4 regions of the Yersinia canariae genome follow, and region 2 is predicted to be linked to each of the others. Evidence: predicted binding sites of a transcription regulator. Region 2 holds the regulator's gene; each other region holds the start of a gene.

Region 1 (8,034 bases), 650 kb from region 2:
GCAAAGGAAGCCAAAACCTCATCTGTATGTGAAACATAATCGCACAGACAAATCTGCTGCGGTAGGTGAATCAAACTGAAAGGTGCCACTATGGGAAGACAGAAAGCAGTGATCAAAGCTCGTCGTGAAGCGAAACGCGTAATTAGACGTGATTCACGTAGTCATCGTCAGCGTGAGGAAGAAAACGTGACATCGTTAGTGCAAATGGGCGGTGTTGAATCAATAGGTATGGCACGGGATAGCCGTGATACCTCCGTTATTCAGGCGCGTACGGAAGCTCAAGGTCATTACTTATCAGCCATAGAAAGTAAACAACTCATCTTCGCCACCGGTGAGGCGGGGTGCGGTAAGACTTTTATCAGCGCGGCCAAGGCCGCTGAAGCATTAATTCACAAAGAAGTTGATCGGATAATTGTGACGCGACCTGTGCTACAGGCAGATGAAGACTTGGGTTTCTTACCCGGCGATATCTCTGAGAAATTCGCGCCGTATTTCCGTCCGGTGTATGACATTCTACTGCGCCGACTCGGATCATCTTTCATGCAATATTGTTTGCGGCCGGAAATCGGCAAAGTCGAAATTGCGCCTTTCGCCTATATGCGCGGGCGTACCTTTGAGAATGCGGTGGTTATTCTCGATGAGGCACAAAATGTCACCGCCAGCCAAATGAAAATGTTTCTCACCCGTCTCGGTGAAAATGTCACAGTTATCGTGAATGGTGATATCACCCAATGCGACCTTCCGCGTGGTGTGAAATCCGGCCTTAGCGATGCGCTGGAGCGTTTTGCTGAAGATGAAATGATTGGCATAATTCGCTTTGATAAACAGGACTGTGTCCGCTCTGCACTCTGCCAACGCACTTTGAATGCCTATTCATAACTCAAGATTATGAGTAGATGACAAAAAAGGGCAAGCGCTACAAACGCTTGCCCTTTGCTATTGATAAATAACCGCTACAACATGATTGTCATCATATAAGCGGCAAACAACGCCAGATGTGCGGTGCCGTTGAGCACATTGGTTCTGCCAGTAGAGAATGAGATTTGCGACAGAATCAATACACTCACCATCACCACGATATGCGGTGCTTCAAGCCCAAAATTCAACTCTTGCCCGGTCAATACTGCAATCAAGGTGACCGCAGGGACGGTCAGTGAAATGGTTGCCAGCACAGAACCGAAGAATAAATTCATTGCCCGCTGTACCTGATTGGCCAGAACGGCTTTTAAAGCACCTAATCCTTCTGGTGACAGGATTAGCAAGGCAATCAGGAAGCCGGTAAATTTAGCCGGTGCATTGAGTTCGCTGAGCAGTGCTTCCAATGGGTTAGCATCAAATTTTGTCACAGCGATTACTGCAACCAAATGAATCAACAGCCAAAATGTGTGCCACAGACTACTGTGAGATGAAGGTTTCCCGTGGTGTGGGTCACTCGGGTCATCCCCTTCGTCTTCATGCTCGTAGACAAACAGGCTCTGATGGGTTTTGGTTTGAATAAGCAAGAAAACGCCATACATTGCCGCCGAAATGACCGCAACAACCAGTGACTGTGCCACGGTAAAGTTACCGTCAGGCAAGGTGCTGGGTAATACCAAAACAATGATTGCCAGCGGGAAGATAGCCATCAGGTACTGTTTGATTCCGACCAAATTGACATGCTGGGTAGCAAATTTCCGGCCACCAAGCAGCAAGGATACCCCAACCAATCCGCCAATAACTATCATGATGATGGAATAGAGAGTGTCGCGCATCAAGGCCGGAGCGGCGTCACCTGTTGCCATCATCGCCGAGATCAAACTGACCTCCAGCACCACTACAGACAGGCTGAGAATCAAAGAACCATAGGGTTCACCCAGGCGGTGGGCCAGTACGTCAGCATGGCGCACGACACTGAAAGCACTGCTGAGGATACCGACCAGTGCAATGAGATTAATAACAATGACAGCGGCAAAATTGCTGGTATCGCCCCAAATATTAAGAATAACCAGCGCAATAATAGGCAGGATAAGGGAGTATTCGTGATGGCGGGATTTAGATCGGCCAGGATCATTTTGCGACTTCATTTCGAGAACGCTCCTAATAACTTTACTGCATTAAACGGGCATTAGAGCCATTTAACGATAATTAAGCGCCATATTGCAGGCTAAGTAGCTTTAAGACTAACAAATAACAGGGAATTGTCGCAGAAAATTTACAAGGTTTTAACGGGGGAAAGTAAAAAAACGCCATAAAAAATGGACATCACAAAGTAATGTCCATTGATTTTATAGATATTAATGAGACCTAGTCGTCAATGTTGTCCATCACTTCATGACGTTTGTGATGATAATCTTCCTCATTGAGGCCTTCACGCCAATAGGGCACGGCGTACAGTTGCTGGCGTTCACAGTTTTTTTCTCGACGAAGATAGCGGCGCAGTTGCACGACCAGTTTATCTTCACCGGCCAACCAGAATGTTGCTTCTTCCATCGGTAAATCCAGCGCGCAGAATTGGCGAATAACCTCATCTGTTTTTTCGGTGCCGCCAATGACCCAGCTAAGTTCAACACCAGCCGGTTTCACCAGATTTAGCACATCTTGCGGGGTATCGACGCGAATAATGACATGGCCTTGCGCCTGAGCCGGCAATGTTTCCAACAAGGCGGCAATCGCGGGCAGTGACGAGGGATCCCCAACCAGATAACTGTATGTCGCAGCCGGTAGCATGGTTTCAGGCCCTCCGGGATTGGTAATCCCCAGCCAATCGCCTACTTTGGCATGACGGGCAAAATTGACCGCCGGGCCGCTATGGTCATGAAGTGCAAACTCAATGTCTATTTCACAAAGCTCCGGGCGAATAGCCCGAACAGAATAGGTTCGAACAATCGGGCGCACATCTGCTGCCGGCCATTGTGGGCCATTTTCGCCAAGAATCGGTAATTCTGGTTGTGTTTGGTGTGCTAGCGGCAAGAAAATTTTAAGATGCGCCCCAGCACAATCTGACGGGTAATTTTGCAATGTGGTGCTGTGAAAGGTTATTCGGCGCAAATGTGGGGAACTGTCTACCACCTTTTTTACCTGCACCAGGCGAGGAGGAGTAGGACGGTATCTGGGTTTTGCTGCTGTTGATTCTGTGGTCACAGTTTATCCTTCTTATCTTATGGTGTTTTATTCTTAGTCATCAGCCAGCTTAGGGTGGCTTACAAAGGGATAAACTATATCACCAACCAATGTTAATGATAATTATTTGCATAAAACAATATGTGGAAAACGAAAAAATCCATTTGCCTACTCAGTGATCTGGCAAATGGATGGTGTTTGCAGAGAGTTGTTAGCTAATAGCTTGCACGATAGCGGTGCGGCGAAAATGCATTCTCAAGCGCAACATCGTGACTAACGCAACAGCCATCACCGCCATGGCGGCCAGTGGAAGTTGTTGTAAATGCAAGCCAAATGCCAGTAAGGTGCCGCCGAGCCAGGCCCCCAGCGCATTTCCCAAATTGAACGCGCTCTGGTTAAATGTTGATGCCAAATTAGGCGCATCTCTGGCTTGATCCACAACCAATAGCTGTAACATTGGGCATAGCGCAAAAGCCACAATGCTCCAGATAAACAAGGTCATTACTGCCGATAAATAGAAGCCAATTGTGTAATGGAGTGCCAGTAAAATAGCTATTAATATTGCTATCAGCCGGGTCATGGAACCCACGAGATTTTTATCCCCCAGCCGCCCGCCCATTATACTGCCAATGGATAACCCGACCCCGAGGATTAACAAAACGATAGTGACGCCATGTTCAGAAACACGAGTAACTTCACGCAATAAGGGGGCAATATAAGTGAAAACGGTAAATAAACTGGTATTCGTTAATACTGATAGCAATAAAGCAGTTTGCACTTTTTTCTGCATCAGAGTTTTGAACTCAAGTTTTGGGCTGATTTTCTTCATCGGAATATTACTAGGTAACCAAGCAATCACTGCAATGATGGCGATAATACCAATTGCACTCACGCCCCAAAATGCAGCACGCCAACCGAAAGCTTGCCCGATTGCCGTTCCCAGCGGCACACCCAGCACATTTGCTAATGTGACCCCCATGAAGACTAATGCAATTGCTCGCGCCCGGCGATTGGGTTGAACCAAATCAGTGGCGACCACTGAGGCCAGCCCAAAGAAAGTGCCATGACACAGGGCGGCAATAATACGCGCAGCCATAAGCAGGTTATATGTTTCAGCCAATGCGCACAGCACATTACCTATAATGAACAGAACAATTAACCCGAGCAGAGTCGATTTACGCGGCACTCGGGCTGTCGCGATAGCCAGCAGTGGGGCACCAATGACCACGCCCAGGGCATAAACTGAAACCAACATTCCGGTTTTAGGGATACTGACCCCGAGGTCATGGGCAACTTCGGGTAATAACCCCATAATGACAAATTCGCTGGTACCGATGCCAAAAGTTGCAATGGTAAGCGCGATAATAGCCAATGGCATGAATCACTCCTGAACAGCCTCTTCCGGCAAGAAGAGTCCGTATAATATCAATATCAACTCGCTCCTTATTTATGAATATAAAAGGAGAAAAAGTCTTTGTAGGTAAATTTAATCGGACGATTTTATCACTGGCCCAAAATGGCGTCTAACAGCAAAGTGCTATATTAAAAAATTATTTAATATAGCTAATCTCATTTTTTGACTCTGGGGTGAAGTAAATCTTCTGGATTTATAAAATGATTATTTATTTGAAAAATAAGGCTATTTTACAAACTCATCGTGTAATGTGATTTTTTCTGTTGACCCTAAACTTTGCTTAGTACAAAAAAACATAAGCAACGGCTTTTTTGTATTTGTTTGTCCCCCTCATCCCCCGTAAATCTATTTATATCCTGTGCACTTGAAGCCACAGTGTTGTTGGCAAATTTCACTCACCCTGGCCACTGACTTAGGTAATCTCATCGGGGTGTGTTCGTTTGCCGCTAACTTGTTACTCCACGTTCTTTGGGTATATCAATCAGAATGAAATGAAAGGGGCTTGGTATGAATTTCCAGCAGTTAAAAATTATTCGGGAATCAGCCCGTTGCAATTACAACCTGACTGAAGTGGCAAACACATTATTTACTTCGCAGTCTGGTGTCAGCCGTCATATTCGCGAGCTAGAAGAAGAATTGGGCATTGAGATATTTATTCGGCGCGGAAAACGGCTATTGGGAATGACCGAGCCGGGTAAAGAGTTACTGACAGTTGCCGAGCGCATGTTAAATGATGCTAATCAAATCCGCCGGTTAGCTGATGTATTTAGCAATAATGAAAGTGGGCAGCTACATATTGCGACCACACATACTCAAGCGCGTTACAGTTTGCCGCGGGTGATTAAAGAGTTTCGCCTGTTATATCCGCAGGTAAAGTTGGTTATTAGTCAGGGCAATCCGCAAGAAATTATGGCGATGTTGCAATCGGGTGAAGCTGATATTGGCATCGCCACTGAATTATTAATGAGTGATGAATCTGTGGCGGCGTTTCCTTATTATCGCTGGCACCACGCGATTGTTGTGCCAGAAAATCACCCCTTAACGCAAGAGTCGAATATCACTCTGGAAACCTTGAGTACCTTGCCACTAATTACCTATCGGCAAGGAATTACTGGCCGATCACGGCTGGATAATGCCTTCAAAAATGCAGGATTAACTCCGGATATCGCCCTGAGTGCGCAAGATTCTGATGTGATTAAAACCTATGTTGAATTGGGCATGGGGGTGGGTATTCTGGCGGATATGTCTTATGAAGCTCATCGCGACAAAGGGCTGGTACGGCTAAACGCAGAGCATCTATTTGATGCCAATACAGTTTGGTTAGGGCTAAAACGGGGTCAGTTACAACGTAACTTTATCTGGTTCTTTATCCAACTCTGTAATCCAACACTGTCTCTGCATGATATTAAAGAGAAAGTATTGGCAGAAGCGGTAAATGAAGCCGTGATTGATTACCAGATTTAGTGATTCAGTCAAGATCATCATTGTCGGGTGTAAATTGCACCCGCACCTGTGTTCCCCCGGTGTCCCGTTGACGAATATCACAATGTCCATTCAGACTAGCGGCCCTGTCTTGCATAATCATCAGGCCGTAATGGTTTGGCCGCTGACTGGCTTGACCAATCCCACAACCATTGTCAATGATTGACATGACGACATCACCTTGTTCTATGGTGACGTTAACTGCGGCCTCACTGGCGTGGGCATGTTTATAGATATTATTCAGTGCTTCACGGGCAATATTGACCATGTGAATGGCTTGATGGTTAGGAACCGAGTCTGATGGTAAGTTGAAATCGAGTGTGATGGGCAAACAAGCGCGCTCGCTGAATTCATTGACCAATGTTTGCAGTGCGGCCTGTAATGTCGCTTCATTGAGTTTTAAACGGAATGTTGTCAGCAATTCACGCAATTGCCGGTAGGCAATATTAAGTTCATCGCGCATTTGCCGAATTAACAAATTACTGGGTTCGGGCAAGTCTGGAACCTGAATTTGCAAACAACTGATTTGTATTTTCAGGCAGGAAAGAGATTGCGCGATAGAGTCATGCAATTCGCGCGCAATAGCGGAGCGCTCTTCCATCAACAATAATTGCTGCTGATGCCTCGCCTGACTTTCCAATGCCAGTGTGCTGGTTAATTGCTCAACTAGCATATTCACCAGCTGTTGCTGATCTGAATTGAGAGGGCTTTCCGCGGGGATTTTTGCCAGTAATAAACCATATTGACCAAGTTTATCACTCAAACTCCAACTGAGAGACTCCCGCGATGTCGTGGGGTTCGCAACAATAGAAGAGCCACTAATGGTTAACTGCGTAGGGCTATTTTGCGGTGGTAAATATTCACCATCTAAATTATCAGTCAGATTTGAACGATAAAGATGATTTTCATATAAACAGATTTGCACATTTTCCAAGGGTGTCAGTGCTTGTAATTGTTCAATCACCGGCACCAAGCGCTCACTGAGCGGTTGAGGGGTATGCAGTTGGCGGCTGCTGTGATAAAGGAATGCCAAAACTTGGTTTTTCTGTTGTAAATCAGCCGTTTTCTGAGCAACGCGCTGTTCCAGATCACTGTATATCAACGAAAGTTCTTGCGACATGCGGTTTAATGCCGTTCCCAGCATCCCCATTTCGTCTCGCTGATAGGGCAAAGTGAAGCGCTTGCTGAAGTCACCGCGGCCAATTGCATTCGCCATCGAGATCAATTGCAGCCATGGACGTAATAAACGACGGCGGAGATAATAAATGGTGGCGAGCATCAACCCCAGAGTCAACACGATGAAAACCAACTGAATCATTGTCACCAGCAGTAGGCGCTGCTCGGTTTTATGGTCAATAGCCAATACCAATGCATCAAGTTGGTGCACAAAATCGGCCACATTGGCGGCAACATCACCGGGCTGTTTGGCTTGCAGCAGTTGCGGTTTTAAGGTGGTTTGCCAATAACGTTCGATTTGTTGATATTGACTGGTCAGCCCCTCCCGCTGAAGTGCGTGTTGTAAATCACCGCTGGTTTTGTCTTGCTCCAGGGCCGCCAGATAGGGCAGATCCCCTTTATCTAACGGCACCATGGAAAGCAGTCGGTAACTTTGCATTCGCAGAGAACCCGCTTTATTGATGGCGTGCGCATTACCTTGAATGCTTTGGGCCATCCATGACGAAATCGTCATGCCAGCCAGCCCCAACATGCCCAGTAGTATCATCAGCAAAGCAATCTGATTAACTAATGGAATTAGGTAACGTTTCATAATGCGGTATTCCTTTGACCAATATACTCGTCATGCTGCAAGTTGCATGTCCGTTAGCTCACCCCAAGTCACTTACGTGCGTAAGTTCTTGGGGTATCGCCCAATTGCCGCTTTCTCGCAACTCGAATTATGTAGAGTATAAGTGTGGCAACCTTGCCGTTTTTGAACCCACGATATTAGCGTTAATGGGACTTCATCCCGGCGGCAGTCATCATCATACGGAACAGCATAGAAACTGCCAATAAAGCCAGCACACTACTGCACCAGATAA
Region 2 (8,034 bases):
GCAGGGATCTTCGAGAATGTGTATTTCGAAAGCGAAGTTTGTTTTTTTAATGAGCAACTGCTGGTGGGAATTTCTCTCCAGCAAAATTTTACCCACTAGGGTTTTTTTGAGGCTAAACCTGTGAGCTGTGGTGGACACAGGGACGGCACTTTAAATGTGATGTCAAAGAGGAATTTTTTCATATGGTTACGCACGGTGCTAAACGTAAAACGTTAGCGCTCGCAGTCGCGGGTGCATTGTTAGGAACGGGGTTTATGGTGACCCCAGAGGCCAAGGCTGAAGGCTTTGTTGATGATTCATCACTGACGGGTGGTATTTACTATTGGCAGCGTCAGCGTGACCGTAAAGATTTAACGCCAGGTAGCGCGGAATATGGCAAGTACGTCGCAAACCTGCACCATTCCACATTTAACGCCAATCTGGACTTCTCTTCCGGTTATGCCGCAGACATGTTCGGTATCGACTTAGCGGCTTTCGGCGCAGTTGAAATGACCAACAGCGGCCCAGCTGCACCAAACGAAATTGGTTTCAGTGATGCTAAAACCCGTTGGGACGAAAAATGGACCGGCGATAAGAGCGGTGTAAGTGTTTACAAAGCAGCAGCAAAATTCAAATTAGGTAATTTCTGGGCGCGTGGTGGTTATATTCAACCTACCGGTCAGACCCTGCTAGCCCCACATTGGAGCTTTATGCCGGGTACCTATCGCGGTGCTGAAGGTGGCGCGAAATTCGATTTTGATACCGCGGGCGCACTGTCCATGTCTTACATGTGGACTGATGAATATAAAGCGCCATGGTATCAAAATATGTACAACTTCCGTCAAGCTGATGGCAAAACGGGCATAAGTTACCTGCACTCAATTGGTGCCAAATATGACTTTAAAAACAAGCTAGTACTGGAAGCGGCATTCGGTCAAGCCAAAGATTACATGGACCAATATTTTGCCAAGGCTTCTTATGCCTTCCCTATTGCGGGTAATGATCTGCGGACTTCTTACCAGTTCTACGGCGCAAAAGATAAAGTCGATGGCGGTTTCAAGGATGTTAATGACGTCTATGACGGCTTAGCGTGGTTACAGGCACTGACATTCGGCTATACCACTGGGCCATTTGATTTACGTTTGGAAGGAACGTGGGCCAAAGCCGACGGTAACCAAGGTTACTTCCTACAACGTATGACCCCAGGTTACGCAACCTCCAATGGCCGTCTGGACGTATGGTGGGATTCCCGTTCTGACTTCAACGCCAACGGTGAAAAAGCGCTGTTTGGTGGTGTGATGTATGACCTGAAAAACTGGAATATGGCCGGCTGGTCAGTCGGGACTTCCTATGCTTATGGTTGGGATGCCAAGCCGAGCACCAATCCAATTTATGACCAAAATAAGCGTTTGAAAGAATCAGCCTGGAACTTTGACATTCTTTATACCCTGCAAGAAGGCCGGGCAAAAGGCACATTATTCAAACTGCATTACACCATGTACGACAACCACACCAACATTCCAAGCTATGGTGGCGGTTTCGGCAACGTATTCCAGGATGAAAAAGACGTTAAATTCATCGTGATTGCGCCATTTACGATCTTCTGATTTTACCCGCTTGATTGCCAGCCCCGGCCTTTGTGCCGGGGTCATAATGGAGTGCCACCATGAAAAAAATACTTTTTATTATTGCCGCAGTGATGGGGTTAAGTGCTTGTGCCACACAAGGCCCGGTTCAGCCAGAAGACAGTAAACTTAAGCAAGCATACAGCGCCTGTATCAATGCCAGCGAAGGTCAACCGGAAAGATTGATCCCTTGCAAAGCTGTGCTGAACGTATTGAAACAAGAGAAATCTCATCAAGCCTTTACCGACAAAGAAACTGTTCGAGTATTGGATTATCAGCGCTGTATTGATGCAGCTCATACCGGCAATGGCCAGGCTTATGCGGCGCAGTGCGGCAAGCTTTGGCAAGAAATTCGCAACAACAATTAATCTACGACAACAATTAATCAACGACAGTAATTAATCCATGGCAACAATTAATCCACAAAAATGATTAATTGATGGCGACAATTGAACTAACAATAATTCTGTCAGCGTCAATACTTCAGTAGCAGCTTTGGCGGCGGTTATTCATTAAGGATGAGGTTAGTGATGAACAAATTCAGATTAAATGCGTTAGCGGCGATAACCGCAACCTTTGGCTTGATGGGATACGCGCATGCGGACACCACCAATCAGCAGATTGTTGATCAACTCAGCACGTTGAAAGTTAACTATAAAGTGTTGGATAACCGCGCTGCTGAAAATGGCGTCGATTGCGCTAAATTGGGCGCTGACTGGGCATCATGTAATAAGGTATTGATTACTCTGACCAACACTGGGGATGAGATCAAAGGCCAGGACTGGGCTATTTACTTCCATAGTATTCGTCAAATTCTAACAGTAGATAACGACCAATTTAAAATTACTCACCTGACCGGTGACCTACACAAAATTGAACCTACTGCCAAATTTACCGGCTTCCCAGCGAATCAGTCGGTTGAAATTCCAATCACTGGCGAATATTGGCAGCTATTTGCCACCGACTTTATGCCGCGGTGGTATGCCACTTCAGGTGATGCGAAGCCAAAAGTACTGAAAAATACCGATACTGAGGATATTAACGAATATTTGACTCAGTTTACGGGCGATCAGTGGAAGCGCACGAAAGACGACAATAACGTGCTGATGACACCAGAATCCCGTTTCGTCAAAAATGAAGCGGTGAAAACATTAGCGGCGGCTAACCTGCGCGGGCAGATTATCCCGACGCCAATGGAGGTGAAAGTTCACAAGCAAGATGCTGATTTGAGTCAAGGTGTGGCGCTTGACCTGAGCACTTTACCAAAGCCGGCAGCCGAGGCGGCGCAGCAGCGTTTTGAATTACTTGGCTTGAAGTCAAGTGCAACAGGTTTCCCGATTAAAACGTTAATTCAGCCGTCTGCTTTTAAAGGTGATTTAGCCGTTTCTGGTGCATATGAGTTGAAAATCGGCGAAAAGGGCGCGCAAGTCATTGGTTTTGACCCAACAGGTGTGTTTTACGGCCTGCAATCAATTCTTTCTTTAGTGCCGACTGATGGCAGCAAGAAGATTGCGACATTGGATGCCAAAGATGCGCCGCGCTTTGAATATCGTGGTGTTTTCCTCGATGTTGGGCGTAACTTCAAAACGAAAGATGCGGTGCTGCGTTTGCTCGATCAGATGGCCGCTTACAAGCTGAATAAATTCCATTTCCATCTTAGTGATGATGAAGGTTGGCGTATTGAGATTCCCGGCCTGCCAGAACTGACGGATGTGGGGAGCAAGCGTTGTCACGATTTAACTGAAAATACCTGCTTACTGCCACAATTGGGATCTGGCCCTGAGAGTAATAATCTGGGTTCTGGTCACTTTACCCGTGATGACTACATCGACATTCTGAAGTACGCCAAAGCCCGCCAAATTGAGGTCATTCCTGAGATTGATATGCCCGCGCATGCTCGTGCGGCTGTGGTGTCGATGGAAGCCCGTTACAACAATTTGATGAAGCAGGGTAAAGAAAAAGAAGCTAACGAATTCCGCCTGATTGACCCGACCGATGATTCCCAAACAACTTCTGTTCAGTTCTATGAACGCAAAAGTTATCTGAACCCATGTTTGGATTCTTCAAAACGCTTTGTCGACAAAGTGATTGGCGAAATGGCCCAGATGCACAAAGAAGCGGGGATGCCGCTGACCACGTGGCATTTCGGTGGTGATGAGGCGAAGAACATCCGTTTGGGCGCGGGTTTCCAGGACAAAAAGGGCCCGATTGAGCCGGGTAAAGGCATTATTGATAAGAGTGTGGAAGATAAGCCGTGGGCCAAATCTCAGGTTTGTCAGGATATGGTCAAACAAGGGAAAATTCAGGATGTTGAGCACCTTTCCAGCCACTTTGCTATTGAAGTTAGCAAGCTGGTGAATGCTCACGGCATTGAAAAAATGCAAGCCTGGCAAGATGGCCTTAAAGATGCCAAGGATGCGAAAGATTTTGCCACCAAACGTGTTGGCGTTAACTTCTGGGATACCCTCTACTGGGGCGGTGCCGACTCAATCAATGATTGGGCAAATAAAGGTTATGAAGTGGTCGCGTCCAATCCAGACTACGTTTATTTCGATATGCCGTATGAAGTTAACCCAAATGAACGCGGTTACTACTGGGCCACTCGCTTTAACGATGAAGCGAAGGTCTTTAGTTTCGCACCCGATAATATGCCGCAAAATGCTGAAACCTCGGTCGACCGCGACGGTAATCACTTCAGTGCTAAAAGTGATAAACCTTGGCCGGGCGTGCACGGCATTTCAGGGCAATCGTGGAATGAAACAGTTCGCACTGATGAACAGATGGAATACATGATTTTCCCTCGTGTATTACCACTGGCTGAGCGTGCCTGGCATCGTGCGTCTTGGGAACAAGATTATAAAGCTGGCCGTGAGTACAAAGGCGGTGAAACGCACATGGTTGATACCAAGGCGTTGAGTACGGATTGGCAGCGTTTTGCCAACATTATGGGCCAACGTGAATTAGCAAAACTGGATAAAGCCGGTGTGGCCTACCGCTTACCGGTTCCGGGAGCACGTGTTGTCGCAGGGGTATTGGAGGCTAACATTTCTTTGCCGGGTTTGATTATTGAATATTCCACCGATGGCGGTAAGCAATGGCAGAAGTATGATGCCAAAGTACAACCTAAAGTCAGTGGTGATGTGTTGATTCGCTCCTCCAGCCCGGATGGTAAGCGCAGTAGCCGTGCGGAGTCCGTTAAAGTTTGATTATTGCTATCAAAGTGCTGTGTCTGATGTTAACTCCTGTTTGCCGGGTTTTTCGGTAAACAATATTAAGTGAAGTTGAGTTGATGGTTTTCCCCCGGCAAGTCCGGGGTTTTTTTTGCTTTAAATTTATGGGGGAGTAATCGGAGATAAATAAGAATGACCACCTGACTCCCGACCGAGTTTATCTCAGGTTGCTGACTGGGAAAGGTGGCCATTTTGCTGATGGGTCTAAGTTAATCAGACAATAGCACGCCGTTATCTGAATTAAAGAAAACCGTAATACTGTTCAGTGCTAAAAATCTTTATAAGATCAATGCGATAAAGCTACATTATCTTTTATCGTGCGCAGACTCATTTTCGCGGCAATCGCCGGTTTCACAGTGGCCGTACAAATACAGACTGTGATTGGTCAGCTTAATGCCATGTTGTTTAGCAATTTCACGTTGAAGCGATTCAATGGATTCATTACTAAATTCAATCACTTTGCCGCAATCCAGGCAAATTAGGTGATCGTGATGGTGTTGCTGCGTCAGCTCAAAGACTGATTTGCCGCCTTCGAAATTATGGCGGGTAACAATACCGGCATCATCAAACTGATTTAGGACGCGGTAAACCGTCGCCAAACCAATTTCTTCACCGATATCGATCAGCTTTTTATAAAGATCTTCCGCGCTGACGTGATGGCACGCCGGATCTTGCAACACTTCCAGAATCTTAAGCCGGGGCAGTGTTACTTTAAGGCCAGCGTTTTTTAAGGCTTTGTTGTTGTCAGTCATGCGGATTCAGTCCTGTTACTATCGATTCAAATTAAGGCTGTTCAGCCTATGACATCCGTGGCGCAATATTCTCAATTGCGTCTCATTATAGAACTGCTAGCCCCAAATGAAAACCGTGGTTGTTAACAAAGATATAATTGCACACTTTGTCAGATTAATCATGCAATGTATTGATGAATGGGATTGTTGCATCATTTAAGTATATGGCGGCCAGACGTAACGTTACAAATTTGTAGCGGTTTATTTTCATTTTGCACGAATGAAGATGCGGATCTGTGGGCGGGTTAACAGAGTAGGGCGAGTGGCGTGGGGGTAACGAAAACGCGCGGCAATGTTTAACATCAACCTCGCGTTTCCGATATACCTGCCATTCTTCAAGCTACAAGTGCATTGGTTGCCTTCCTGCAACTCGAATTATTTAGGGCACATGACAAATTAACCGGTGATTTCGGCCAAATTCAGTTCTTCACTGATCTGTTTTACCCAAGCTTCAACACGTTCATTCGTCAGTTCTGGCTGCCTGTCTTCATCAATGGCTAAACCAATAAAGTGATCATCATCCGCTAAGCCTTTGGAAGCTTCGAAGTGATAACCCGCAGTTGGCCAGTGGCCGACGATTGCAGCGCCACGCGGCTCGATGATATCGCGCACGGTTCCCATCGCATCACAGAAATACTCAGCATAGTCTTCCTGATCACCACAACCGAACAATGCAACCAATTTGCCGTTGAAATCGATCTCTTCCAGTGTTGGGAAGAAATCATCCCAATCACATTGGGCTTCACCGTAATACCAAGTTGGGATACCGATCAGCAGAATATCGAAGCCTTCCAAATCTTCTTTGCTGCTCTTGGCAATGTCGTGAACCTCAGCAACATCTTTGCCCAGTTGCTTTTGGATCATCTTGGCAATGTTTTCGGTATTGCCAGTATCGCTGCCAAAGAAAATGCCTACAGTTGCCATATAACTTAATACCTTTTTAATTCAAATAGTTGTGAAAATTACCAAGCGCTCTGCCCGATAATATAACACATGTATAGGGCGATATAATGCCAGAAAACCTCGGCAGGCCGATATCAAGTTTATGCGATATTAAATTTTTGTGAGTGACTCAACCTTATAACCTCATTGCCGATAACCTCAGTGTAACGAGAAAGTTGCAATTTGCGGTGCCAGAGGGAAAACCGTCAGATGAAAGTCTGCCGGGAAAGGAGTTGTCGTTAGCTGTATGGAGCGTCCTTTATTGCTTTTCGGTCATCAAATAACACCTGCGTCTCTAACGGTAACTATCCGATATATAAGGGGAACGAACATGCAGTTTTTAAAAAATATAACTATCAGGGCCGCACTACTTTGGGTGCTTGGGGCATTTTGCCTGCTATGGGGGGGCGTATCCGGTTATACGTTGTTATCACTGAATCAACTGACACAATCTTCTAATGCCAACAGTGTGTTGGTTGAAAACATGAATTTGGTCAATCAGGGGACGGATCAATATTTTCGGATGGTGACACGCCTTGCCCGTTCAGTCGATTACCGTCAGAGCGGTAACATTGCCGATGCAGATAAGGAGCTAAAATCATCCAATGTCGCACTTGAAAATCTGAAAAAGGAGTTGGCGCAGTTTAAAGCTATTGACCATGCACAGATTGATCCCGCGTTGGTCACTGGAGTGATTGATGGGTGGAGTGCGCTAATTGATCAAGGCGTTACGCCGCTTTATCAGGCGGCGATGGGCAATAACAGCGCGGCTTATCAGGATTTAGCGAAAAAGACCGTACCCGCGCTGAGTCGCCAATATGGTTCTGTTGCTGAGAATTTCAATCAGGCCGCATCGCAGGCCATCGGGGTAGCTAAAGATCAGTTTGCTCATCTGACAAAAGTGAGCAGCATAATATTAATTTCCGCGTTGGTGGCTGGGTTAGTAATTTTGCTGGCAACTGACCGCTACCTGTCGGTTAACTTGGTTCGCCCGTTGGATGATATTCGTGCCCATTTTCGAGTGATTGCCTCCGGCCAGTTGGGCCAGCCCATTGCGGATTTTGGTCGTAACTGTGTTGGGCAATTATTTCCACTGCTCCGCGATGTGCAAAGCAGTTTGGCGAATACGGTAAAAGCTATCCGCAGCAGCACTGATGGGATTTACCACGGGGCGGCTGAAATATCTGCTGGCAATACGGATTTATCATCACGAACAGAGCAACAGGCCGCTGCATTGGAAGAGACGGCCGCCAGCATGGAGCAGTTAACCGCCACGGTAAAACATAACGCGGATAATGCACATCACGCCAGCCAACTGGCGGCAAATGCTTCTATCACCGCCAAAAAAGGTGGGGCGCTGGTGGCAGATGTGGTTCATACCATGGATGAGATCTCTGCCAGTTCACGCAAAATCGCGGAAATCACAACAGTCATTAATAGTATTGCTTTCCAAACTAATATTCTGGC
Region 3 (8,034 bases), 1.3 Mb from region 2:
CTGATACACTATCCATCTTGATGCACAATCAGTGCTATTCTATCTCCAACTTTAGCGAAATATCGTGCCCATTAGAGGCATGTACGGGCCAATACTATGAAAGAACATGCAGAAATTAAACGTCTAAGCGACATGCTGGATGCGCTGAATCATAAAGATCCAATTGTTATCCAGCAGGGTAATATGGATTTGATCGCTCAGCATATGAAAGAAAAAGAGAAGCTGGCGGCTGAAATTCAGCGTTTGAAAGAGGTGCGGGTTAAAAACCTGAGTGCTGAAGCCCAGAAACTGGCTCAACTGCCCTTTAGCCGTGCCATTACCAAGAAAGAGCAAGCCGATATGGGCTCTTTGAAGAAAGCGGTGCGCGGTATTGTGGTTGTTCACCCAATGACTGCATTAGGCCGTGAAATGGGCTTGAAAGAAGTGACCGGTTACGCCCCAAAAGCGTTCTGATTAACGGCTTTGAACAATCCGGGTGGATGGCATGCCCGCTACCCGGTTTGTTTTTCAAAATTGTTAATCAATTATCTTAATTCCTAGATATTCCCCAGCAATCGCCGATTGAAATCTTCTATCTTTCCTTGCGCAAGACGCGTCAGCATGGTTTTGCTCCAACTGGCCGATAGCCCGGATACTGCCAATAAGCGGCGATACTGTTCTTCATCGAACGGCATGTGCCAGGCAATGGCAATGGCTTCAGATACGGAGATATCACTGGTCCGTGCTAATAGTGTCAAAGGATGGTTTTCACTGACTTTGCCGGGTGAAATTACCCGATACAACCAACCGCAGTAGCCGATTTGCTGCATCAGCACTGACATATCCTCGATAGCAAAATGGAAGTTGAGTTTGTAGCAAGGTGAGCGCGGTTGAGTCACCTGAATGATTGCATCTCCCCAGCGATAGATATCCCCCATAAATACATTTTTCTCGGTCATGCCGAGGGTTGATATGTTTTCACCATAAGCTGGGGCAGAGAAAATATCAGCCTGTTCAGGGAATTGCTGGGCCCAGTGAGTGTAATGCTCACGGGGATAATGACATAACGCCCGGTCTGGGCCGCCGTGGAAGCGAGTTTCGGCCTGTTCATCCCCCTCCAATCCGAGAGGCGTGAGCATAATGCCGCCTTGCACCTGACGTTTGCCAATGGCACTGGGGGAACTGCCGCTGTAAGGCTCAATTTTGCCGATATAAACCTGTAGATATTTCATCTGCTCTCCTTGTCTGTGCTCAGCTCGGAGGCTCAGAATACCCTGCCTGACGGCAGGGTTCCAAGGTTTAACGCAGAATCAGAAGGTTTCCCAGTTATCCTGCTGTTGGGTACGATGGGTTTCTGGTGCTGCGCGAGGTGGGGTTATCCGCGGGGCAGTTGTATTGCTCTGAACAGACTCAGTTTCCGCTTCGGACAGGCGGAACACCGCCACAGCTTGCGCCAGTAAGATAGCTTGTTCCGCCAGTGAATCGGCGGCGGCGGCGGACTCTTCCACTAATGCGGCATTTTGTTGAGTGGTGCTGTCCATTTCCGAAATAGCCTGGCTGACTTGTGTGATACCACGGCTTTGCTCATCGGAGGCCGAGGCAATTTCTGCCATGATATCGCGCACATGAGTAACTGAGCGGACAATATCTTCCATCGTTTGACCTGCATTTTGTACCAGCGATGTCCCGGCATTCACTTGAGATACTGACTCGCCGATCAACCCCTCAATTTCTTTCGCTGCTTGCGCACTGCGTTGTGCCAGATTACGCACTTCGCTGGCCACCACGGCAAAGCCACGGCCTTGCTCACCAGCACGAGCCGCTTCAACCGCCGCATTCAAGGCCAGAATATTAGTCTGGAAAGCAATGCTGTTAATCACCGAGGTGATTTCAGAAATCCGTTTAGAGCTACCAGAAATATCATTCATGGTGCGTACGACATCATTAACCAGCTTGCCACCTTGCTGTGCGGTTTGTGATGCCTCTGTCGCGAGCTGATTAGCATGGTGGGCATTATCGGCATTCTGTTTAACCGTGGCATTTAATTGCTCCATACTGGCCGCGGTTTCTTCTACTGCCGCAGCTTGCTGTTCAGTACGGGATGATAAATCGGTATTGCCTGCGGCAATCTCACCGGAGGCATGAGATACCTGACTGACGCCAATACGAATTTCGTCAATCATGGCGCGCAGATTTTCATTCATCCGGGCAACAGCATTCATCAGCAGACCCAATTCATCAGTTCGGGTCGAAGTAGTTGCTGCGGTTAAATCACCCGTTGCAATGCGCTCAGCCATGGCGAGTGTGGTTCGCAGTGGCACGGTAATTTGGCGGGTCATGCGCCATGAAATTAACAACCCAAATAGCAGGGCGGCAATGACAGTAATGGCTAACTGCAATTGCGCATTATTGATTTCGTCGTGGGTGCCTTGTAGCTCTTGGGTGAACAGATGGGTTGCCAACTTATTCAACTCATTGGCACTAGATTCCATTACTTTACCGACTTCCAACTCTTGCTGATAAGCCGGTAAATACGCCAACACGTTGTCTTTATAGCTGCTGAGGCTGGAGATAACCGGCGCTAAAAGCTTTTGCTGTTCGGCTGATAACACGGGCATGAAAGCATTTGCGGCACTGTTAGCAATATTGATAGACGTTATTAATGAAGATTCTGCATCCTGATTGCGATCCAACAATAAGCCACGCGCGTTATAGCGCACGGTCATTAACTTTTGGTTCATTTCTGCCAGTAGAATTTGGGTGTTGGTATCCGCGCCCTCATTGAGCAAGCTTTGTTGTAATTCGTTGAGGTTCTTCTGAGTTTCAGAGATATTCCAACTTTTGCGCACGTCGTCCTTATGGGCCACTGCGTTGACAAAATTAGCTTGTTGTTGCAGATACTCTTCTACTACATCGGCAATGTTGCTGATCGTTTTACGATTATCTTCTGACCAGCCAAGCTCACTACTTTGAGAGAGTAAGGCTTTTATCTTATTGATATGCTCAGAGTTTTCTTTGATGTATTTCAGGTCATAGGTGCGTTCATATAGCGCACGGTTATATTTTGCCTGATTGGCTTCATCATTAATTTTGTAGCTCAAGTCGACTTTATAAGCATGCTCTTCAATAACGGAGAAATGATATGCGGTGGTACCAGCGATAATGCCAACCAACAACAACATCAGGAAAAAGCTTAATCCGAGCTTTTTACCGACTTTCACGTTCTCAAAGTTACCAAAAACTTTGCTAAATGCTGCCATGTTCTTCTCCGTTATGCGGTGTTTTTGCTGCAAATCAATCAGCGTAGGTGAGTTTGGGAAGGTCTAATTATTAGAGGATTTCGAGGAACTGGCGGTATGTGGGGCAGCCTTGGCAAGAGTGCTTTCCCTAACGTTTTTATGGCGTCATTTTTTGAGTCATAGCCCAGAGATTAATGCCATAAATACCCATATCTCTCTTGAACAAACTATCGGCAGGATTTGGTTAAACTTTAACAATAAAAAATGCCAGCAAGGGTTATCTTGCTGGCATTGATTCAATCCCGATACCGTGCCATTTAAGGCGTGATAAGGGTGCGGGTTAATTACTTAGCTTGAGCGAAACGCGCTGCTGCTTCGTCCCAGTTAACGACGTTCCAGAATGCTTTGATGTAGTCTGGGCGGCGGTTTTGGAATTTCAGATAGTAAGCATGTTCCCACACATCCAGGCCAACAATCGGGAAGCCTGATGCGCCAGAAACGGCTTCGCCCATCAGCGGGCTGTCTTGGTTAGCGGTGGAAACAACAGCCAGTTTGCCGTCGTCTTTCAGTACCAGCCAAGCCCAGCCTGAACCGAAACGTGTTGCCGCAGCTTGCTCAAATTTTTCTTTGAAGCTGTCAACACTGCCAAAATCGCGCTCGATAGCGGCTTTCAGGTCACCGGTCAGAGTGGTACCCAGTTTCAGGCCTTTCCAGAACAGGCTGTGGTTAGCATGGCCGCCGGCGTTATTACGCATAAAGGTGCGTTTTTCAGCTGGGACTTTGTCCAGATCTTTGATCAGATCTTCAACACTCAGTTTAGCCAGCTCAGGGAAGCTCTCCAACACCGTGTTTGCATTGTTAACATAGGTTTGGTGGTGTTTGGTGTGATGGATTTCCATCGTCTGCTTATCGAAGTGTGGTTCCAGGGCGTCATAAGCATAAGGCAGTGATGGCAGTGAGTAACTCATAATCATCGTCTCCGTAGGTGTAGGGCGGCACAAAAAAAAGTAAGCACCGCGTAAGCATTCCGATCATTATAGTTAATTAAATGATATTGAAAATGATTATCAATGCCGTACTTATTGTGTGGTTTTTCTATTCCCTAATCCGTTGCGGATGAGTATACACTGTTGCCCGACCGGGCTTGCTGAAGCCAACCAAGGTGAGATTACAGCGCTCGGCGACTTCCACAGCTAAGGTTGTTGCAGCAGAAACAGCAAATAAAATTTCGGCCCCGCACATGGCCGTTTTCTGTACCATCTCATAGCTGGCACGGCTGGAAACCAGCACAGCGCCTTGCTCCCACGGCTGTTTAGCCCGAACTCCGAGCAATTTATCCAGTGCCACATGGCGGCCGACATCTTCACAACCTCCCAATAATTCCCCCTGACGATTTATCCAGGCGGCAGCATGGGTGCAGCCGGTCAGTTGGCCCACAGTTTGCACTTGTTTGAGCTGTGCGAGTGCGCCATCCAAATTATTGAGATCAAAGGTTTGCGTGAACGGCAAGGGGGTGATTGGGCGGAAGATATCATCCAGTTGCTCAATACCGCAGACGCCACAGCCAGTGCGGCCGGCCATAGCTCGACGGCGCTCTTTTAAGCCAGCAAAGCGGCGGCTGGATAGCTCAATGTTAACCTCTATGCCATTACAGCCGGGGGTGACATCAATGGCATAGATTTCTTGTGGCGCAACAATAATCCCTTCTGATAACGAAAACCCCAGCGCGAAAGCGTCTAAATCTTTAGGGGTGGCCATCATCACGACATGAGAAATGCCGTTGTACACCAGTGCTACCGGCACTTCTTCTGCCAGCCAATCTAATTGCGGCTCCGCCATTTGATGGCGCTGTAGCACGTTAAGTTGTCTGGCACCGCAAATTCCGGTGGAAAGGTCAATATCTGAAGGTTTGATCTGGCTCACTATGCGGCCCTGAAAGTTATAACCCATAATCACAATGTGGTAACATTCACATTAAGAATGGTATGGGTATAATTCCATTTATACAGGAATGTATCCCACACCGATAAAGGTGATATCGCGAAAGCGATTTTAACGCTTCTGGTTTTGTTGAAGGAAGCGAGATCTGAATTTTAAATTTAAACATTGTGACAATCGTGAGATGAAGGAGAGACCCATGCAGGTCAGCAGAAGGCAGTTCTTTAAGATCTGCGCTGGCGGTATGGCAGGAACCACGGTCGCGGCACTCGGCTTTACGCCGTCAGTGGCGCTGGCGGAAACGCGCAATTATAAATTGCTGCGCGCCCGTGAAACGCGGAATACCTGCACATATTGCTCCGTCGGTTGCGGGCTTTTGATGTATAGCCTCGGCGATGGTGCTAAAAACGCCAAAGAGAGTATTTTCCACATTGAAGGGGATCCAGATCATCCGGTAAACCGGGGTGCATTGTGCCCTAAAGGTGCCGGGCTGGTAGATTTTATCCACAGCGAAAGCCGCTTGAAATACCCAGAATACCGCGCGCCAGGTTCAGACAAATGGCAGCGAATCACTTGGAATGATGCATTTGACCGCATTGCCAAGCTGATGAAAGAAGACCGGGACGCTAATTTCATTAAGACCAACGATGCGGGCGTGACCGTCAACCGTTGGCTGAGTACCGGTATGCTGTGTGCTTCTGCATCCAGTAATGAGACGGGTTATCTGACCCAAAAATTTAGTCGCGCTCTCGGCATGCTTGCCGTAGACAACCAAGCACGTGTCTGACACGGACCAACGGTAGCAAGTCTTGCTCCAACATTTGGTCGCGGTGCGATGACAAACCACTGGGTTGACATCAAGAACGCAGACTTAATTATCGTCATGGGCGGTAATGCGGCAGAAGCGCATCCGGTGGGGTTCCGCTGGGCGATGGAAGCCAAAATCCACAACAATGCTAAGTTGCTGGTGATAGACCCACGCTTTACTCGTACTGCATCGGTGGCTGATTTCTATACGCCAATCCGCTCCGGTAGCGATATTGCGTTCCTGTCCGGCGTGTTGTTGTATCTGATGACCAACAACAAAATTAACCGCGAATACGTCGAAGCTTATACCAACGCCAGCTTGCTGGTGCGGGAAGACTTTACCTTCGATGACGGTTTATTCAGTGGTTATGACGCCGAAAATCGCAAATACGATAAAACCACCTGGAATTACCAGCTGGATGAAAACGGCTTTGCCAAACGCGATGTCACACTGCAAGACCCACGCTGTGTGTGGAATTTGCTGAAAGAACACGTCAGCCGTTATACGCCAGATGTGGTTTCCAACATTTGCGGCACGCCAAAAGAAGATTTCTTGCAGGTTTGCGAATATCTCGCAGAAACCAGTGTGTCCAATAAAACCGCCACATTCCTATATGCACTGGGCTGGACACAGCACTCGGTTGGCGCGCAGAACATCCGTACGATGGCGATGATCCAGTTGCTGCTCGGCAATATGGGGATGGCGGGGGGCGGAATTAACGCCTTGCGCGGCCATTCTAATATTCAGGGCTTAACTGACCTTGGCTTGCTGTCGCAAAGCTTGCCGGGTTACCTGAACCTGCCGTCTGAAAAACAGCCAGATATTGAGACTTACCTGAAGGCCAATACGCCGAAAACTCTGTTGCCGGGCCAGGTTAACTACTGGAGTAATTACCCGAAATTCTTCGTCAGCCTGATGAAAAGTTTCTACGGTGACAATGCCCAGAAAGAGAATGGCTGGGGCTACGACTGGTTGCCGAAGTGGGATAAAGGCTACGACGTATTGCAGTATTTCGAGATGATGTCGCAGGGTAAAGTGAATGGCTATATTTGCCAGGGCTTTAACCCGGTCGCGTCGTTCCCGAACAAAAACAAAGTAGTCGCATCACTGTCGAAACTGAAATTCCTGATAACTATTGACCCGCTCAATACGGAAACCTCGAATTTCTGGCAAAACCACGGTGAATTTAACGATGTCGATCCATCGAAAATTCAAACTGAGGTGTTCCGCTTGCCATCCAGTTGTTTTGCTGAGGAAAACGGCTCAATCGTTAACTCCAGCCGCTGGCTGCAATGGCACTGGAAAGGAGCCGATGCGCCGGGCGAAGCATTGAACGATGGCGCTATTTTGGCGGGCATCTTTAGTCGTCTACGTGATATGTACCGCCGGGAAGGTGGTGCCGTGCCAGAACAGGTGCTCAATATGACCTGGGATTACCTGACGCCAGACAATCCAGAGCCAGAAGAAGTGGCACAGGAAAGTAATGGTAAAGCACTGGCTGATATCACCGATGCCGATGGTAAAATTCTGGTCAAAAAAGGCGAGCAGCTCAGCACCTTTGCTCACCTGCGCGATGACGGCACCACCGCCAGTGGCTGTTGGATATTCGCCGGTAGCTGGACACCGGCGGGCAACCAGATGGCACGGCGCGATAATGCTGATCCATCAGGCCTTGGCAATACGCTGGGCTGGGCATGGGCATGGCCGCTTAACCGCCGCATTCTGTACAACCGCGCGTCCGCTGACCCACAAGGTAAACCTTGGGATCCGAAACGCCAGTTGCTGGAGTGGGATGGCACCAAATGGGGTGGCGTTGATATCCCTGATTACAGTGCCGCAGCACCGGGAAGTGATGTCGGGCCATTCATTATGCAACCTGAGGGCATGGGCCGTCTGTTTGCTATTGATAAAATGGCAGAAGGGCCGTTCCCGGAACACTATGAGCCATTCGAAACGCCGTTGGGGACTAACCCACTGCATCCGAATGTGGTTTCCAACCCCGCCGCGCGCGTCTTTAAAGACGATTTGGCTGCAATGGGTTCTCATGTGCAGTTCCCGTATGTCGGCACC
Region 4 (8,034 bases), 1.1 Mb from region 2:
TCACCACTGGCCGCTCTTCTCGCCACAGGAAATGCAGCTCACTATCGAGTGCCTGCCAACCTTCGCGGGTAATGTAGTTACTTTTAGCCATAAAGTTATCCACTTATTCCTTTGGCATTAATGCCACTACTATACCTTAACTTTTTACCGATAAGTTGACGTTAGCTCAAGCCCGACGACCGCTCTACTGGCAATTTATCCGGGCAATCCGTATAACTATCTTCTGCCATTTTTCCTACTCACAAATTGATATCAGACTTATGAATGAACAACTGAGCCGCATTATTGCAAGCGAACTACAGGCGCGACCCGAGCAAGTGATTGCCGCGATACGCCTGCTGGATGAAGGTAATACCGTGCCCTTTATTTCACGGTATCGTAAGGAAGTTACCGGCGGGTTGGATGACACCCAGCTGCGCCAGTTGGAAAGCCGTTTGGGCTATCTGCGCGAACTTGAAGATCGCCGCCAAACCATTCTTAAATCAATTGAAGATCAAGGTAAGCTCACCGAGCAACTAGCCGGTGCCATTACCGGCACCATGAGTAAAACCGAGCTGGAAGACTTATATCTTCCTTATAAGCCAAAACGCCGTACCCGTGGGCAGATTGCTATTGAAGCCGGTCTGGAACCCTTGGCTGACAGCTTATGGAATGACCCACAGCAAGACCCAGAGCAAGTCGCCCTTGCTTATGTCGATGCCGATAAAGGCGTGGCTGATACCAAAGCTGCACTGGATGGTGCGCGCTATATCCTGATGGAGCGCTTTGCTGAAGATGCAACTTTGCTGGCGAAAGTGCGCCAATATTTGTGGAAAAACGCCCATTTGGTAGCAAAAGTGGTGGAAGGCAAAGAGCTGGAAGGCGCTAAATTCCGCGATTACTTTGATCACCACGAACCTATCGCCCAAGTCCCTTCCCACCGCGCACTGGCGATGTTCCGTGGCCGTAATGAAGGCGTGTTGCAACTGGCGCTGAATCCAGACCCTCAGTTTGACGAGCCGCCGCGTGAAAGCCAGGGCGAGCAGATTATTATTAATCATCTGGATTTACGTCTGAATAATGCACCCGCGGATAACTGGCGCAAAGCTGTGGTCAACTGGACATGGCGTATTAAGGTGCTGTTGCATCTTGAAACTGAACTGATGAGCACTCTGCGTGAGCGCGCCGAAGACGAAGCAATCAATGTTTTCGCCCGTAACATGCAAGATTTGCTGATGGCGGCACCGGCAGGTATGCGCGCCACCATGGGCCTCGATCCGGGTCTGCGTACAGGGGTGAAAGTGGCGATCGTTGACGCTACCGGCAAGCTGGTGGCCTTCGACACCATCTACCCTCATACCGGGCAAGCTGCTAAAGCTGCGGCTGTGGTAGCCGCCCTGTGCATCAAGCATCAGGTCGAATTAGTGGCAATTGGTAACGGCACCGCATCACGCGAAACCGAACGCTTTTTTGCCGAGCTGCAACAGCAGTATCCGGCCGTGACTGCGCAGAAAGTGATTGTCAGTGAAGCTGGGGCATCCGTTTATTCGGCCTCAGAACTGGCCGCGTTGGAGTTCCCAGACCTGGATGTTTCCATCCGTGGGGCAGTTTCTATTGCTCGCCGGTTACAAGATCCATTGGCGGAACTGGTTAAAATCGATCCGAAATCCATCGGCGTGGGCCAATATCAGCATGATGTCAGCCAAAGCCAACTGGCGAAAAAACTGGATGCGGTTGTAGAAGACTGCGTAAACGCCGTGGGGGTGGATTTGAACACCGCGTCAGTGCCACTACTGACCCGAGTCGCCGGTCTGACCCGCATGATGGCGCAGAACATTGTGAACTGGCGTGATGAGAATGGCCGTTTCCATAACCGCGAGCAATTGCTGAAAGTCAGCCGCTTGGGGCCAAAAGCTTTCGAGCAGTGTGCCGGTTTCTTGCGTATCAATCACGGAGATAACCCACTGGATGCATCAACGGTGCATCCGGAAGCCTATCCGATTGTCGAGCGCATTTTGGCGGCCACCGAGCAAGCATTACAAGACTTAATGGGCAATGCCACGGCACTGCGCAATCTCAATGCCCGTGATTTTACCACGGAGAAATTTGGGGTGCCGACAGTGACCGATATTCTGCGCGAGCTGGAGAAACCGGGCCGAGATCCTCGTCCTGAGTTTAAAACCGCGACCTTTGCTGAAGGTGTCGAAACACTGAATGACCTAACGCCGGGGATGATCCTTGAGGGGTCGGTGACTAACGTGACTAACTTTGGCGCGTTCGTGGATATCGGGGTCCATCAGGATGGTCTGGTGCATATTTCGTCACTGGCAGATAAGTTTGTCGATGACCCACATAAGGTGGTGAAAGCCGGGGATATCGTCAAAGTTAAAGTCATGGAAGTGGATTTGCAGCGCAAGCGTATTGCTCTGAGCATGCGCCTTGATGAACAGCCGGGTGAAAGTGGCTCACGCCGGGGTAATGGTGGCGAGAACCGCGCCAATACCAATAATGACAACCGGGGTGCTAGCCGCCCACGCAATAATGAGTCCAATAGCCGCCCACCAGCCAAAGGGCGGGCAGACAGCAACTCTGGTAGTAACAGTGCGATGAGTGACGCGCTGGCTGCCGCGTTTAAAAAGCGCTAGTGCTTATTGTCGGGATGATTAACTGTTTATCGAAATAACTGATTCGCTCCCCAATATTAGATATCCATCTGATATTGTGGAGTTTTTTGCGATTTTCTGTTGTTTTACTATTTGCTATAAAAGTAAGCAAACGATAGAGCGATTAAAAATAGGTATGTGAATACCGTAATTCAGGATGAATAATATCGTTTGCACCTATTTTCGCCGCATCCCTGTATTCCTCCGACGAAATATCGCCTTTAGCCAGAAGGCTATCACGAACCCCCATCGGTAAACTGGCCAGAATTTTCACTTTCGCCGCATCGAAATTAAACCAGCTATCCATCATACCCCGCACTGGTCGCACCGGAACTGAGACTAAAAACTCAGGTTTAATAACACTGCTGATAAGGTTCCAATAGCGGCTGAAATTCACCGCAGGATCGGGCAAAACACCCGCGTGAATGCCAATGCGGATAGTTTCCAGCCAACTGTCATAGAACCGTTTCGCATAGAGAGAGCTTTCATTCTCTTGACACCACTGACTCATAACCTCCAATGATGGAAGCTGCACCTTGCCAATTATTACCCTCAGTATCCATTGGCTGATAATTTCGAAGTATGGGAAAGCAGCGCCAAAGGGAACATAACCAATCGGTGGGCTGATGATGCACAAGGTCGGATTATCTGCCCAGAAGAAATGTTCATAGAGCCGCCGACGGTCAAATCCGGTGATAAAACGATAATCTGGCCGCTCATAACCGATGCAAGAAATAATGGCATCATAATCAGCCAAAGAACTATCCGCGAACTGTGCTTTTCCATCCGCATTGATGCGCTCAAGTTGGGGTTTAAGTGTGATTCGGCCGGCCACAATATAGGGAATCACCTTTTCATTGACCAACACTGCCGTATTGTTAGCCATGGCGGGTAATAGCCCAGACTCACGATAAAGCTGCATATATTCCGGCAGCGCTTCATCCAGATAAACCAGATACTCATCGTAAGGCAACTGATTTAGCAAATAGCGCCCTAAATATGAGTGCATCAAATCATGAGGCCCTAACCGGAAATATCGAGGTAGAAATAGCCCCATTTTTTTAGCCGAGAGTGAAACAGAACGGGCAAAAGGCACCAAATCTGCGGCAATATCTGTACCACTAAGCCCATCACCTATGACTAAAACGTTTTTGTCAGTGAATATTTCTGGATGCCAATAATCTTGAGATGAAACGATTTCTCCACGGAAATCGTTCAGCCCTGGCACTGCCAGTTTTCGCGCCTGCCACTGCTCACCGGTAGTAATAATAACGCCATCAAAATAGGCCCGCTGATGCTGTTGAGCCTGTTCAGTAGAGACTCGCCAACCTTGCTGCGTATGCACCACACCTGTCACCGTTGTATTCAGGTTAGTAATATCTAAAACTCCTGTCGCTGTGGCCATAAGTGTTAAATAATCAATCACTTGATGGACATCTGGAAAATTCCCACCTGTGTAACTGGGGAAATTGGCGTAGTGGAAGGTGTGTCGCGAGATCTGCATGTTGACATTACTGTAGACCCCCTTGCTGTCGGGGTTCCATAAGCCGCCGACCCGTTCGAGCCTCTCAAAGAGTACAGTTTCAAATCCGAGCTTCAGCGCATTGCGTGCAGCTATCAACCCCGCAGGCCCAGCACCGATTATCGCAATTTTCATTATTTCTTCCTGTCAGAGAAGATAACTATCTGAATGACATCCAAGAACTCCCTCAGCTTATTTCGGTTTCACGTCGAATAAAGGACACAAGAGAGACCCTCCGTGAGTTTGCGTATTAATATTAGTTGATGGATGCATGAGTCAGGCCAAGACAGAGTATTTTCAGAATTTCATGAATTGTGCTTTAACGACGATGAATTAAGTTTTGACCCGCCGGATTATGCGTTAGTGACACAGAGATTGAATGCTAAGAATGGCTTTGGGCAGAGCAGCGTATTTTTACAGACACAAAAAATAACAAATCCGTTTTATGGTGATATTAAAAATACGATACATGATAGGAATAAATTGATTTTAACAATCTATTTAACAAAGACATTAATCTATTAGAAATTACCATTAATTTATAATTAATTACGTCGTCAGATGCCCACTTCATTAAAATGCGAATGTTATTTGATTCAAATCAGTGTGAATCAATTATGTAACTTATGAGTATTTTACAGAACAAGCAGGCCGTGATAGAAACATTCAGTCAACTGATTTAACTCATCATTCGCATTTGCGATCGCGCTAATTTGGTGGTAAAACAGGCACAAAATAGAAATCAGACTCATTAATTCCAAGAATAGAATTGTTACTAATACTTACTTTTGAGTATTTTGCCTTAGTTGAATATGAAAATGATTATTACTATCATTATTTCATCCATTAGTTTTTAGACTAATATTACTCTGAACTCTGGTACGCCAATAAAACGATAAATCAAGAGGCTCCAATGCATCTTATTCCACAGCGTTCCTACAAAATTGTTGGTTTCTCACCTGAAATTAGCCCGGCTTATCGGCAGAAATTATTGTCTCTGGGTATGCTACCCGGCTCTTCATTTAATGTTGTTCGCCTGGCGCCCTTAGGTGACCCCATTCAGATAGAAACCCGTCGGGTTAGTCTGGTGGTGCGTAAAAAAGATTTGGATCTGCTGACACTCGACCTGCAACCCTAATATTTTAGGTCAACGTCTTATTCTGGCTGCGGTGTGATGTAACAAAACCGCCTTGCACACGTTAATTTATTGATATCACGTTGGAAAATGAAAGCACTCACCATTGGCCTGATTGGCAACCCGAATGCGGGTAAAACCACCCTTTTCAACCAGTTAACCGGTGCCCGCCAGCGGGTAGGTAACTGGGCTGGGGTCACTGTTGAGCGTAAAGAAGGCCACTTCAGCACCGCACAGCATCAAGTGACCTTAGTTGACCTGCCCGGAACATACTCTCTAACAACCATTTCCGAGCAAACGTCACTGGATGAGCAAATTGCCTGCCACTATATTTTGAGCGGCGAAGCTGACCTGCTGATTAATGTGATTGATGCGGTCAACCTGGAGCGAAACCTTTACCTAACACTGCAACTGATAGAATTAGGTATCCCCTGCATCGTGGCACTCAATATGCTGGATATTGCCGAAAGTCAGCACATTGATATTGATATCGAAGCACTTTCTCAGCAATTGGGCTGTCCCGTTATTCCGTTGGTTTCCACGCGAGGCCGCGGTATCAATGAATTAAAAAACAGCATTGATGAGCTTCAACCCGTGCCCTTTAAAGCACTGGTTAACTACCCGCCGGTACTCCTGAGCGAGGTGGATAAGTTGGTGCAGGCGATGCCGGAGTCTTGGCCGGTGCAGCAGCGCCGCTGGCTGGCACTGCAAATATTAGAAGGTGATATTTATAGCTTGGCTCGCGCGGGCATCTCCCCTTCTATCGTGGCACTGGCCCGTGAAAATCTGCGGCAAAACCAGCACGAAGACCCGGAACTGGTGATCGCCGATGCCCGCTATCAAAGCATTGCCCGTATCTGCGATATCGTCGGCAACTCCCAGCAAGCCGAACCCAACCGCCTGACCCAAGTTCTTGATAAAGTGATTCTGAACCGCTGGTTAGGTGTGCCTATCTTCTTGTTTGTTATGTATTTAATGTTCGTCTTAGCCATTAATATCGGCGGGGCGTTACAACCGATATTTGATATCGGCTCTGCTGCCATTTTTATTCAAGGAATACAATGGATTGGCTATACTCTGCATTTCCCGCAGTGGCTAACCGTCTTCCTGGCTCAAGGTGTGGGCGGCGGGATAAACACCGTGCTACCGCTAGTGCCACAAATTGGCATGATGTATTTATTCCTCTCCTTTTTGGAAGACTCCGGCTATATGGCCCGCGCCGCCTTTGTCATGGACCGGCTGATGCAAGCGCTGGGGTTACCGGGTAAATCTTTTGTGCCACTGATTGTCGGCTTCGGCTGCAATGTGCCCTCGATTATGGGCGCGCGCACCTTGGATGCCCAACGCGAGCGCTTGATAACCATCATGATGGCACCGTTTATGTCCTGCGGTGCGCGGCTGGCTATATTTGCTGTATTTGCCGCTGCATTCTTCGGACAAGACGGCGCCAGTATTGTCTTTTCTCTCTATCTGTTAGGTATTGCCGTCGCCATCCTCACCGGCCTGGTACTCAAATACACCATCATGCGCGGTGAAGCATCCCCCTTTGTGATGGAATTGCCGGTTTACCATGTGCCACACCTTAAAAGTTTGTTATTGCAAACCTGGCAGCGGCTCAAAGGCTTTGTCTTGCGCGCGGGGAAAGTCATTGTTATCGCGAGTATTTTTATTGGTGGCCTGAACAGTTTTTCTTTCAGCGGCAAAGCAGTAGACAGTATCAATGACTCGGCGCTAGCTTCTGTCAGTAAAGTGCTGACCCCCTTACTGTCACCCATGGGGATCCATGAGGATAACTGGCAAGCCACTGTGGGGTTGGTGACCGGAGCCATGGCAAAAGAAGTGGTGGTAGGAACACTGAATACCCTTTACACCGCCGAGCAAATTAAAAATGAGCCCTTTGATGCCGAAAGCTTTAATTTATGGAGTGAATTAGGCGGAGCGGTTCATACAACCTGGCAGGGATTAAAAGATACTTTCAGTCTCAGTGTGTTATCCAACCCTATTGAGGCCAGTAAAGGTGACGGCGAAATGGCGGCCGGTTCGATGGGGATGATGAGCAGCAAGTTCGGCTCCAGTATCTCTGCCTACAGCTACCTGATTTTCGTCTTGCTGTATGTGCCTTGTGTCTCGGTGATGGGGGCAATTGCGCGGGAAACCAGCCGGGGCTGGATGACTTTCTCAATACTGTGGGGCTTGAATGTTGCTTACTCACTGGCCACCTTGTTCTATCAAGTAGCCACTTTGCGTGACCATCCGCAACAGAGCCTCGGCATTATTGCTTTAGTTATTATTATTAATGCTTTGATTCTGTTTGGTTTGCGCCGCGCACGTAGCCGGGTCACGGTGAGATTACAAAATAATACGCCCACCAGCAGTTGTTGCCAACACGCCGGTAATGACTGTCACTAACGAGGAGGTGCTATGGCAAGCCTACTGCAATTGCGCGATGCAATCGCCCTCAGCGGCAGTGCTGATGCAAATCAGTTAAGTCATCAATTGGCGATGCCTTTACCTCTGGTTGAGGCCATGCTGGAAAAGTTAGCCGCAATGGGCAAGATTGAACGAATTGAACAAGATAATAGCGGGTGCCTGACGGGCAGTTGCAAGAGCTGCCCAGAGGGGCGAAATCAATGTAACACTGTGATTTATCAGTTAAAAAATTAAAGTGAATGAGATGCCCGCTTGGGCATCTCTACCAATATTACTTGTAGACCTCTGCATCGGCATCAAACTTC

What was found. The regulator Fur, encoded in region 2, represses iron uptake genes when iron is present. The targets are predictions, from matches to a motif close to ATAATAATGAGAACNACTATCAA.
Positions count from the first base shown of each region.
Region 1: the regulator Fur is predicted to act here: its motif matches at 3,210-3,232, upstream of F0T03_RS12210 (siderophore-interacting protein).
Region 3: the regulator Fur is predicted to act here: its motif matches at 4,267-4,289, upstream of sodA (superoxide dismutase [Mn]).
Region 4: the regulator Fur is predicted to act here: its motif matches at 4,977-4,999, upstream of feoA (ferrous iron transporter A).

Region 1 covers NZ_CP043727.1:2,641,368-2,649,401, reverse strand. The annotation lists gene phoH (phosphate starvation-inducible protein PhoH) at 91-879, shown strand; gene chaA (sodium-potassium/proton antiporter ChaA) at 954-2,063, opposite strand; gene F0T03_RS12210 (siderophore-interacting protein) at 2,284-3,120, opposite strand; gene F0T03_RS12205 (MFS transporter) at 3,311-4,477, opposite strand; gene cbl (HTH-type transcriptional regulator Cbl) at 5,021-5,977, shown strand; gene narX (nitrate/nitrite two-component system sensor histidine kinase NarX) at 5,982-7,763, opposite strand; gene F0T03_RS12190 (DUF2474 domain-containing protein) at 7,946-8,034, opposite strand, start outside.
Region 2 covers NZ_CP043727.1:3,292,320-3,300,353, reverse strand. The annotation lists gene chiP (chitoporin ChiP) at 183-1,586, shown strand; gene chiQ (ChiQ/YbfN family lipoprotein) at 1,646-1,972, shown strand; gene F0T03_RS15260 (beta-N-acetylhexosaminidase) at 2,135-4,810, shown strand; gene fur (ferric iron uptake transcriptional regulator) at 5,140-5,586, opposite strand; gene fldA (flavodoxin FldA) at 6,022-6,549, opposite strand; gene F0T03_RS15245 (methyl-accepting chemotaxis protein) at 6,899-8,034, shown strand, end outside.
Region 3 covers NZ_CP043727.1:4,624,963-4,632,996, reverse strand. The annotation lists gene F0T03_RS21135 (aminotransferase-like domain-containing protein) at 1-4, shown strand, start outside; gene F0T03_RS21130 (YibL family ribosome-associated protein) at 97-453, shown strand; gene yiiM (6-hydroxyaminopurine reductase) at 537-1,211, opposite strand; gene F0T03_RS21120 (methyl-accepting chemotaxis protein) at 1,290-3,239, opposite strand; gene sodA (superoxide dismutase [Mn]) at 3,563-4,186, opposite strand; gene fdhD (formate dehydrogenase accessory sulfurtransferase FdhD) at 4,314-5,168, opposite strand; gene fdnG (formate dehydrogenase-N subunit alpha) at 5,356-8,034, shown strand, end outside.
Region 4 covers NZ_CP043727.1:4,438,022-4,446,055, forward strand. The annotation lists gene greB (transcription elongation factor GreB) at 1-91, opposite strand, end outside; gene F0T03_RS20410 (Tex family protein) at 261-2,624, shown strand; gene F0T03_RS20415 (FAD-dependent oxidoreductase) at 2,767-4,299, opposite strand; gene feoA (ferrous iron transporter A) at 5,078-5,302, shown strand; gene feoB (Fe(2+) transporter permease subunit FeoB) at 5,390-7,708, shown strand; gene F0T03_RS20430 (FeoC-like transcriptional regulator) at 7,721-7,963, shown strand; gene F0T03_RS20435 (YdgH/BhsA/McbA-like domain containing protein) at 8,001-8,034, opposite strand, start outside.